One region of the Mesorhizobium sp. BR-1-1-10 genome, then DNA from elsewhere that is predicted to be linked to it. Evidence: predicted binding sites of a transcription regulator. Region 1 holds the regulator's gene; each other region holds the start of a gene.
The links. The regulator LexA, encoded in region 1, represses DNA repair genes until DNA is damaged. The targets are predictions, from matches to a motif close to TGTTCNNNNTGTGTTCNG.
Positions count from the first base shown of each region.

Region 1 (3,275 bases):
ATCATTTCCGGTGTCGTCGTTGCGGCCGAACGCAGCTTCATCATGCTGGCGGTGATGCTGATTGCCGTCTTCTTCGATCGCGCTGCGCTGACCATGCGCAATCTGGCGATCTCGGCGATCGCCGTCATCCTGGTCTCGCCTCACGAGGTCGTCGGCCCGAGCTTTCAGATGTCGTTCGCCGCGACCGCGGCCCTGGTTGGCGCTTATGCCGGCTGGGCCGATCACCGTGCGGGAAAGACGCGGCCACCGCCGCCAAAGCGATCGCTGCCCTGGTTCCTGACGCGAAAATTCCTGCTGGCGACAGGTGGATTGGCCATGACGTCTATTATCGCCGGCAGCGCCACGGCACTGTTTGCCATCTGGCATTTCCAGCGGGTATCGCCGCTCAGCCTGTTCGCCAATCTGGCCGTGATGCCTATCGTGTCGGTCGTGATGTTCCTGGCCGTCGCCAGCGCGCTGCTGATGCCATTCGGACTGGATTGGCCGGCTCTCTACCTCATGGGCAAGGGCCTGACAGCAATGATCGCCGTGTCGGCGTGGATATCGGAGCGCTCTCCGGTCGATGGAGTCGGGCTGATTTCGCAGCAATCCGTGCTGATGGTCACGGTCGCGCTGGTAATCGCGACGATGGCGACGACATGGCTGCGGCTCGCGGCGCTGCCATTCGCGCTCGCCGGCCTGTTGACTGTGTCGCACACGCGCGCGCCCGATGTGCTGATCTCGGAAGATGCGCGGCTGGTCGCGCTGCCGATCGGCAATGGCGAACTGGCCGTCAACCGGGAACGTCCCAACGAATTCGCAACCGACAACTGGAAGCGCGCCCTGATCTCCGAAACAATCGTCAAACCGGAAATGTTCGACACGACAGACGGGCAATTCGATGTTGCCAGTCCGACCGACCTGCCGCCGGGATCGCCCTTCTACTGCCGCGAAGGCCTGTGCCTTGCCAGGCACCCTTCCGGCGCGATCATTGCCTATGTCGAAGACCGCAAGACCACCTGGAAAGCCTGCGCTTTCGCCGACCTGATCATCGTCAACGACGCAACCGCCTATGACGCGTGCCACAATCCACTGGTTCTCGTCGTCACCAAACGGCAGCTCGCCCGCAAGGGAAGCGCTGCCGTCTTCTTCAATCCCCAGTCGGCCACGACCCGGGCCGCGATCGCATTCGCCGTCGACGGACCATACCGACCTTGGCACGAACAGCGAAAATTCTCACGCGAGGCAAGGGGGCTGCCGCCGTACAAAAAACCCGACAAGCCCGATGGCAAGCCGGCTCAGTAACGCCTGATCAACCCGACCAGCTTGCCTTGTACCTTGACCCTGTCCGGCCCGAAAATGCGCGTTTCGTAGGCTGGATTGGCGGCCTCGAGCGCGATCGAAGCGCCTTTGCGGCGGAACCGCTTCAGTGTCGCTTCCTCTTCGTCGACCAGTGCCACGATAATTTCGCCCGGGCTTGCCGTGTCGGCATTGCGGATAATGACCGTGTCTCCATCGAAGATACCAGCCTCGATCATCGAGTCGCCCTTGACCTCCAACGCATAGTGCTCGCCGCCCATGATCATGTCCGGCGGCACCGAGATCGAATGCGTCTGATGCTGGATGGCATCGATCGGCACACCGGCGGCGATACGGCCCATGACCGGGATGGACACGGCTGAAACCGCATCGTCGTCGTTGCCGGCCGCGGGCAGGCGCGAAGGCGCAGCGGCCGGCCTGATCTGGCGTCCGAGACTGCCTTGGCCAAGGCTGCCTTGGATGACGCTTGGCGAGAACTTCTTTGCCGCATTGAGGCCCGGCGCGATCGAGTCCGGCAGCCGCAGCACTTCCAGCGCGCGCGCCCGATTGGGTAGCCGGCGAATGAAGCCGCGCTCCTCCAGCGCCGTGATCAGGCGATGGATCCCCGACTTGGAGGCAAGATCGAGTGCTTCCTTCATCTCGTCGAAGGAAGGCGGTATCCCGCTTTCCTTGAGCCGTTCGTGGATGAACATCAGCAGTTCATGTTGCTTGCGTGTCAGCATGGCGGCCCCCAAGACATTGAACGAAAGGTTGAACCAGAATCGAAAAAACAAACCCAGAACAAACACTATCTGTTCCAGTTGTGTTCTGCAACCGTTTAAAGTTTAATGAATTTGTTAAGGGGTCTGAAGTTTTTTGCCCGCGACGGCGGGCAGCAACCAGCCCTTTCCGCCATCGGCAGGCGCATTGAAATCGTTTTGGTTAATGGCCTGTGGCCCATCCGCCGACGAGGCTTTGGCATCAGTTAGTTGGAAGGCTTCTCCTCGGGGGCACGTATAATTCGCGGAGCCATTATCGCGGAACGAAACGAAACCAAAATGCCAACGATTGGTAGCTTCGGGCGGCCATGGATCCGGGCGTTCGGCGCACCCCGGCCAGCGCGTTCGAATAGGCGTAGCGGAAGCGCTGAAGTTATCCCGAACCCGCCTTCAAGCTGCCGGCGCGAGCGGCGTATCTGGTAGCGCCGCTGTCTTCGCTGTGGACATAGACGTGCAGTGTGTAGCCGATATGCGCCGTCATCAGCGCCTTGGCCCGCTCGACGTCACGGTCGAGCGCCGCTTCCATGATCGCGGTATGGTGTTCGATCGCAATCGCTTCGCGTAGCGCTTCGATTGCCTCTTCATAGCCATCCTTGAGGCCGGCCGCGGCCCGCAGTGTCGGCGCCAGACCAAGAAAGCGATGATGCCGGCGCAGCTGATCCGAGATCGTCGAGCGGAACCGCAACAGCCAGTCGCATGTGGCGGCGCTCAGCAGCGCCGCATGGAAGGCCTCGTGGTTCTCGTCCCATCTGTCGACGGCCGCGTCCGAGGGATCGTCGACCGCCGTCTTGCAACGCGAGAGCCGGTAGTGGGCGGTGACCACGGCATCCTCCCACTCCCTGCCGCCTTTTTCCATCGATTCGAGGAACAGGGGTATCTCGACCACCATCCTGGCGCGTGCCAGATCCTCCAGCTCGGCCCGCGACACCGGAGCCACGGCAAAACCACGATTGCTGATGGCGGTGACCAGGCGTTCGGCCTCGAGCCGCGACAGGGCTTCGCGCAACGGTGTCCAGCCGACGCCATAGGTGCCGCGCAGCGCACTCAGTTTGAGCGGGGCGCCGGGCATGAGGCGCGTGGTCAGGATGTCGCGCCGCAACAGCTGATAGGCGGCTTCCGTTTTTGTGGAACTCGTTTCATCCCGCATGGTGATCAATCCGTCGTCTGGCAAAAGTATATATGATATTGGGTCACAGCAACAATTATATATAATGTTTG
Region 1 covers NZ_JAIUIL010000003.1:459,288-462,562, forward strand. The annotation lists gene LB555_RS08095 (ComEC/Rec2 family competence protein) at 1-1,284, shown strand, start outside; gene lexA (transcriptional repressor LexA) at 1,278-2,021, opposite strand; gene LB555_RS08105 (GntR family transcriptional regulator) at 2,431-3,204, opposite strand.

Region 2 (3,275 bases), on a different contig from region 1:
CCCGGTAGAACTGTTCGATGGCAGCACCATTCCCGCCGCGAATGGCTCCTATGACTGGGTGACGATTGTCGATGTGCTGCATCATGCCGACCACCCGGGCCATCTCGTGCGCGAGGCGGCCCGGGTGGCGCGCAAGGGCGTTGTCATCAAGGATCACCTGCGCGAAGGCTTCGCGGCCTACCAGACGCTTCGTTTCATGGATTGGGTGGGCAACAAGGGGCACAACGTGCGCCTGCCTTACAACTATCTCTCCAAGGCCGAGTGGGACACCATTTTTGCCGCCGCGGGCATCACACCCCGCACCTGGCGTGAGAAGCTGTCGCTCTATCCGTTCCCGGCCAGCGTGTTTTTCGACCGTCGCCTGCATTTCATCGCGACCTTGCGATAGCTAACCGGAGCTGCGCGGAACGCGGCTACGCCGCCTGCGCCATGCGCTCCGAACTCATGCGATAGGAAATCGCCTCGGCCAGATGGATGCGGCCGACACATTCGCTGGCGTCGAGGTCGGCGAGCGTGCGCGCCACTTTGAGCACCCGGTGGTAGGCCCGCGCCGAAAAGGCGAGTTTTTCGCTGGCATCCTTGAGCAGCGACAGGCCTGCGGCGTCGGGCATGGCGATCGTCTCGATGACGGCTGGAGAACAATGCGCGTTGGTGGTAGCGCTGTTGACGCCGAGCCGCTCGAAACGCTCGCGCTGGATGGTGCGGGCACGCGCCACGCGCAACGCCACGTCGGCGCTCTTTTCCGCTCGATCCGGCCGGATCAGGTCGCTGGCCGAGACCGCCGGCACTTCGATCCTGAGATCGATGCGGTCGAGCAGCGGACCTGAAATGCGCGCCTGGTAATCGGTGCGGCAACGATCGCCGCGCAGGCAGCGATAACCCGGTTCGCCGGCCATGCCGCAGCGGCACGGGTTCATCGCCGCCACCAGCTGGATGCGAGCCGGATAGGTGACGCGATGGTTGGCCCGTGCGATCATGCAGTCGCCGGTTTCAAGCGGCTGGCGCAGCGCATCGAGCGTCTGCGGCGTGAATTCGGGGAACTCGTCGAGGAACAGCACGCCGTGATGAGCGAGCGACACCTCGCCTGGCCGCGCGCGTATGCCGCCGCCCACCATCGCCGCCATCGAGGCCGAATGGTGCGGGGCGCGGAACGGCCGCCGGTCGGTCAGCTTGCCTTCGCCGAGCTCGCCGGCCACCGAGGCGATCATCGAGACTTCGAGCAGTTCCTTCGGCGCCAGTGGCGGCAGGATCGACGGCAGGCGCTGCGCCAGCATCGATTTGCCTGAGCCTGGCGGACCGATCATGAGCAGATTGTGTCCGCCGGCGGCCGCCACTTCCAGCGCCCGCTTCGCCGTCTCCTGGCCCTTGATGTCGGCAAGGTCGGGCAGGTCGCGCGCCGCCGCGCGGATGCCGGCCTCCGGGCGCGACAGCACCTGCGTGCCGCGAAAATGATTGGCGATCGCAATCAGGCTGCGGGGCGCGAGAATGTCGAATTCCCGCCCCGCCCAGGCCGCTTCCGGCCCGCAAGCGAAGGGACAGATCAGCCCTTTGCCTTCGGCATTGGCGCCGATCGCCGCCGGCAAGGCACCGGCAACGGCGGTGATCGTACCGTCGAGCGACAGCTCGCCCAGCACGACATAGCCAGCCAGCATGTCGCCCGGAATGGCGCCAAGGGCTGCCATCAAGCCGAGCGCGATCGGCAGATCGTAGTGGCTGCCTTCCTTCGGCAGATCGGCGGGCGCCAGATTGACGGTCACCTTCTTCGACGGCATCGACAGGCCCGACGCATGCAATGCCGCCTGCACCCGCTCGCGGCTTTCCGCCACCGCCTTGTCTGGCAGGCCGACGATATGCATGTTGACCTTGCCGGGCGCGATCATCACCTGCACGTCGACCGGCACTGCCTCGATGCCCTGGAAAGCAACCGTACGAACCCGCGCCACCATTGTCTGCCCCCGATGCCGGCTCGCCCTTGCCTCTGTGAACAGGCCGCGAGCGACGTCAACGCAAGACAACCACAGATTTCAGCCCAGGGCAAGAACATTACAGGAACAAGTGAGGTGAGCGCATGGAGCGGCTACTGGCCGGTGCATTCCGAAAGCCGCCGCAACACGCCTAAGATCAAGCTGTTCCGAGATTGGGTCCTGGCCCAGACGGCTGACGTCAGGGAGCGCGAACAGCGCCGGCTTTGAGGCGCCACCCTTGATCAAATCGGGAACATTGGCGCAACCGGTAGCCGCCCAGGTTGCGCGCCGGTTGTGCCCGGCTGCAAAAGCGGAACATGGTTAACACAAACTGAAAACAAATTATGTCCGCTTCCCCTCCACCGCGTCCCAGAACAGGCCGGCGATGTCGGCGCCGCCGAAGCGCTTGACCTCGCGCACGCCGGTCGGCGAGGTGACGTTGATCTCGGTCATGTAGTCGCCGATGACGTCGATGCCGACCAGGATGAAGCCGCGCTCTTTCAGCGACGGCCCGATGCGGGCACAGATTTCGCGCTCGCGTGTCGTCAACTCGGTCTTCTCGGCGCGGCCGCCGACATGCATGTTGGAGCGGGAGTCGTGCTCGGCCGGCACCCGGTTGATGGCGCCGACCGCCTCGCCGTCGATCAGAATGATGCGTTTGTCGCCCTTGCGCACATCCTTCAGGTAACGCTGCACGATATAGGGCTCGCGAAACATCTGGCCGAACATTTCGAGCAGCGAGGCGAGATTGCGGTCGGCTTCAAGCATGTGGAAGATGCCGGCGCCGCCATTGCCGTAGAGCGGCTTGACGATGATGTCGCCGAATTCCTTGCGGAAGGCGGCGACTTCGAGCGGATCCTTGGTGATCAGCGTGTCCGGCATCAGGTCCGGGAACTCGGTGACGAAAATCTTTTCCGGGCTGTTGCGCACCCAGGCCGGGTCGTTGACGACCAGCGTCTTTGGATGGATGCGCTCGAGGATGTGGGTCGTGGTGATGTAGTTCATGTCGAAGGGCGGGTCCTGGCGCAGCAGGACGACGTCCATTTCGGACAAGTCGGTGCGCACCTTTTCGCCCAGCGAATAGTGGCTGCCCTTTTCGTCGCGCACCGTCATCTCCTCGACGCGGGCAAACACCTTGCCGTCGCGCATCGACAGCCGGTCAGGCGTGTAGTGGAACAGCTGGTGACCGCGCCGCTGCGCCTCCAGCGACAGGGCGAACGAGGTGTCGCCGGCGATCGACACGGTGGAGACATGGTCCATCTGGACGGCGATTTTCAACTTCATGGCAGGTCCCCAGCATAGTCGACGCAA
Region 2 covers NZ_JAIUIL010000004.1:11,590-14,864, reverse strand. The annotation lists gene LB555_RS08865 (class I SAM-dependent methyltransferase) at 1-388, shown strand, start outside; gene LB555_RS08860 (YifB family Mg chelatase-like AAA ATPase) at 414-1,946, opposite strand; gene LB555_RS29285 (hypothetical protein) at 2,061-2,192, shown strand; gene gshB (glutathione synthase) at 2,307-3,248, opposite strand.
Region 2: the regulator LexA is predicted to act here: its motif matches at 2,037-2,054, upstream of LB555_RS08860 (YifB family Mg chelatase-like AAA ATPase).

Region 3 (3,275 bases), on a different contig from region 1:
ACAGCGTACAGTTTGGGAACGCCGCCTCGACCGGTTCGATGCCTATGTCATGACCCTCAAGGAGCAGGAAAAATGAGTTATTCCTTCGAGCCCGATCCCCGGCTGGACCTGACGCTGGAGCGCGTAATCGATGCGCCGCGCGAATTGCTTTGGCGAGCCTGGACGACACCTGAGCATGTCAGGCAGTGGTTCACGCCGAAGCCATGGCTGATCACCGACTGCGAGATCGACCTCAGACCGGGCGGCCTGTTTCGGACACGCATGCAGTCGCCCGACGGCAAGGAGGTCAGTGACCGCCACTGCTGCTATCTGGAAATCGTGCCCAACGAGCGGCTGGTGTGGACGGATGCGCTGCTGCCCGGCTATCGACCCTCGGGCCAGCCTTTCATCACCGCGGTCATTTCGCTCCATCAGGATGGCCAGGGTACGCGCTATACCGCCACAGCCATTCACCGTGACCAAGCCACCCGCGACAACCATGAAGAGATGGGTTTCTTCGACGGCTGGGGCACGGTGGCCGATCAACTTGCGCAGTATGTGAAGACGATTTGAACACTCCCAGCGGCCAGAGGATCGCTCTGGCCGCCGTGCACATTTTCAACCTTGCCGCAAAGAGAGCAAAGCTGGGAAGACCCGATTTCCGGCCTCAGTAGTAAAAGCGCTCTTCGGTGATCTTGCCGTTCTTGACCGTGTACAGGCCAACCTCATCCATGGTGACACGCTCGCCGGTGGCCTTGGGCGTTATGTCAAAGGTGAAGCGCACCGCGAATTGATCGCCGTTGACATAAGGGCCCTCGACCGAGCCGCCATGCACTTCGTGGTTCTCTTGCCACCACTGGCTTTTCTGCCTGAGGGCCTCCTTGCCGTGACTGACGGCCATCGGTCCCTCCATCGCTTCGTAGCTGGCGATATCGTCGGCATTGTATTTTTCGGCAGCACCTTCGTTGTTGCCCTGCTTGAGAAGTTCGGTGAACTCCTTGGCGATTTCCGTGACGGTCATTTTTGTTCCTCCTGTTCAGACGCATTGCAAGTAGGGAACCGCTTGCGGACCTGCCATCGCGGACAGGTCGATAGCTGACATGACCCTGTCAGGATGGGGTGTCGCGCGAACCAGCGGCCCCTTCGTTACATCGCAATCAGCGGCCAACGTTCCAGAAAATCATATTGCGTCAGCCCGCGCAGGCTGTGCACGAGAATGAACTCCCGCGCCACGAAGCTGATCGGCTCGATCGGCAGTTGTGGGATAAGTTTCTGGTCATAGGCAAGGGTCAGATGAGGGACGAACCCGTCTGACGCCTTGAGGCCTTGACGCAGCATTTCGGCGCCGAGATTCCCGCTCAGTTCACAAACCGGTCCGTCATCGGCCACAAGCACGAAGGGGTGCTTGGCCGGTCGGCCTCTTGTCGCCGGACGGCCAGGAAAGCTCCTGGCGTGGCGAAAGGTGATCTCAAAAGCAGGCATCACGACGCGCTGCCCCGATCGGGTGGCCGCAAAGATGATTTTCGACCGCAGCCGCTTGTAGTCCCCGACATGCTGCTGGCTGACATGAAAACGCTCCGGTATCAGCGGTGAGCCGGCTATGCCAAATTTGTGGCATAGTCGGCTTTGACAATCAGCAAACCGAGAATAATCCCCTGCCTGCAGAAACACGCCGAAGAAGACACGATCCGGTTTTTTGGGCCGCCTTGGCGGTTCTGGAATTCCGAAATCCAATTCGCCTTGGTACATTACCTATACGCTCGCCAAGGAACGCCTCCGTTCTGTTCTGGCACCCAGAACAAAACACGAACAATTCTCTGAGTCAAGTTCGAGTAACCGGACCCTAAAGCCCGGTGATGTCCTTGATCTCCGGAGACAGTGGATGACCCAGTCGGCATTTCGCGGCCACTGCCCGATTGCGTGGACGGGATAGACGTTTGAATGGATTCCGGCGAAAGTGCCGCGCCGACCGGCCACCATTTTCGATCCAACGAGGAACCCAACTCATGACCAACCCGACACATCTGCCCGCCGAAGGCTTGTTTGTCGGCCGCGCCAGGAGCGGCGATGCCTCGTACCCCCTGGTCGTCACGGTGCGCGACGACACCGTCTTCGACATCACATCCAGCGCGGCGCCCACCGTGCGTGACGTCTGCGAATTGGCCGACCCGGCCGGCCATGTGCGCTCGGCCAGGGGCAAGCCGATCGGTTCACTCGACGCCATCGCGGCCAACAGTTTCGAAGCCACGCGCGATCGGGCAAAACCCTTTCTGCTGTCGCCGGTCGACCTGCAGGCGATCAAGGCTTCCGGCGTCACCTTCGTGGTCAGCCTGCTCGAACGGGTGATCGAGGAACAGGCGCGTGGCTCGGCCGAGAAGGCCGACGCCATCCGCGCCGACATTGCGGGTCTGATCGGCCATGATCTTTCGAAGCTCAAGCCCGGTTCGCCAGAGGCGATGGAGATCAAGGCCAAGCTGATTTCGCGCGGCGCCTGGTCGCAATATCTGGAAGTGGGCATCGGCCCCGATGCCGAGATATTCACCAAGTGCCAGCCGATGGCCTCGGTCGGCTTCGGCGCCGATGTCGGCCTCCACCCGGTTTCGACCTGGAACAATCCGGAGCCGGAGATCGCCATGATCGCCGCCTCGAGCGGCAGGATCGTCGGCGCCACCATCGGCAACGACGTCAATCTGCGCGACGTCGAGGGGCGTTCGGCGCTGCTGCTCGGCAAGGCCAAGGACAACAACGCCTCGGCCTCGCTTGGCCCCTTCATCCGGCTGTTCGACGACACGTTCTCCACCGCCGACGTGAAGCAGGCCGTCGTGCGCCTGAAGGTCGAGGGCGAGGACGGGTTTTCGCTGGAGGGGGCAAGCTCGATGGCCGAGATCAGCCGCTCGCCGGAGGAGCTGGTTGCCGCGGCCATGGGCCCGCATCACCAGTATCCGGACGGGCTGGCGCTCTATCTCGGCACCATGTTCGTGCCGTCGAAGGATCGCGGCGAAAAGGGCAAGGGGTTCACGCACAAGGTCGGCGACATCGTCACCATCTCGTCGGAAAAATTCGGCGCGCTGGTCAACCGCGTGCGGCTGTCGCCCGATTGCCCGCACTGGACCTACGGCGCCAGCCATTTGATGCGCGACCTGGCCAAGGCCGGCCTGCTCTAAGCGGCTCTTTGGGGGCTTTCGCCCTCAGAGACCGCCCAGACGTGATCGGGATAGTCCGCCCGGCTGAGCTCTCGGCGACAATCATCCGACTGCCCGGGAAAAATCATCCCGACTGATGCGATCTGATGGGGT
Region 3 covers NZ_JAIUIL010000007.1:105,000-108,274, forward strand. The annotation lists gene LB555_RS16835 (ArsR/SmtB family transcription factor) at 1-76, shown strand, start outside; gene LB555_RS16840 (SRPBCC family protein) at 73-552, shown strand; gene LB555_RS16845 (SnoaL-like domain-containing protein) at 647-1,000, opposite strand; gene LB555_RS16850 (2'-5' RNA ligase family protein) at 1,126-1,728, opposite strand; gene LB555_RS16855 (fumarylacetoacetate hydrolase family protein) at 1,986-3,143, shown strand.
Region 3: the regulator LexA is predicted to act here: its motif matches at 1,774-1,791, upstream of LB555_RS16850 (2'-5' RNA ligase family protein).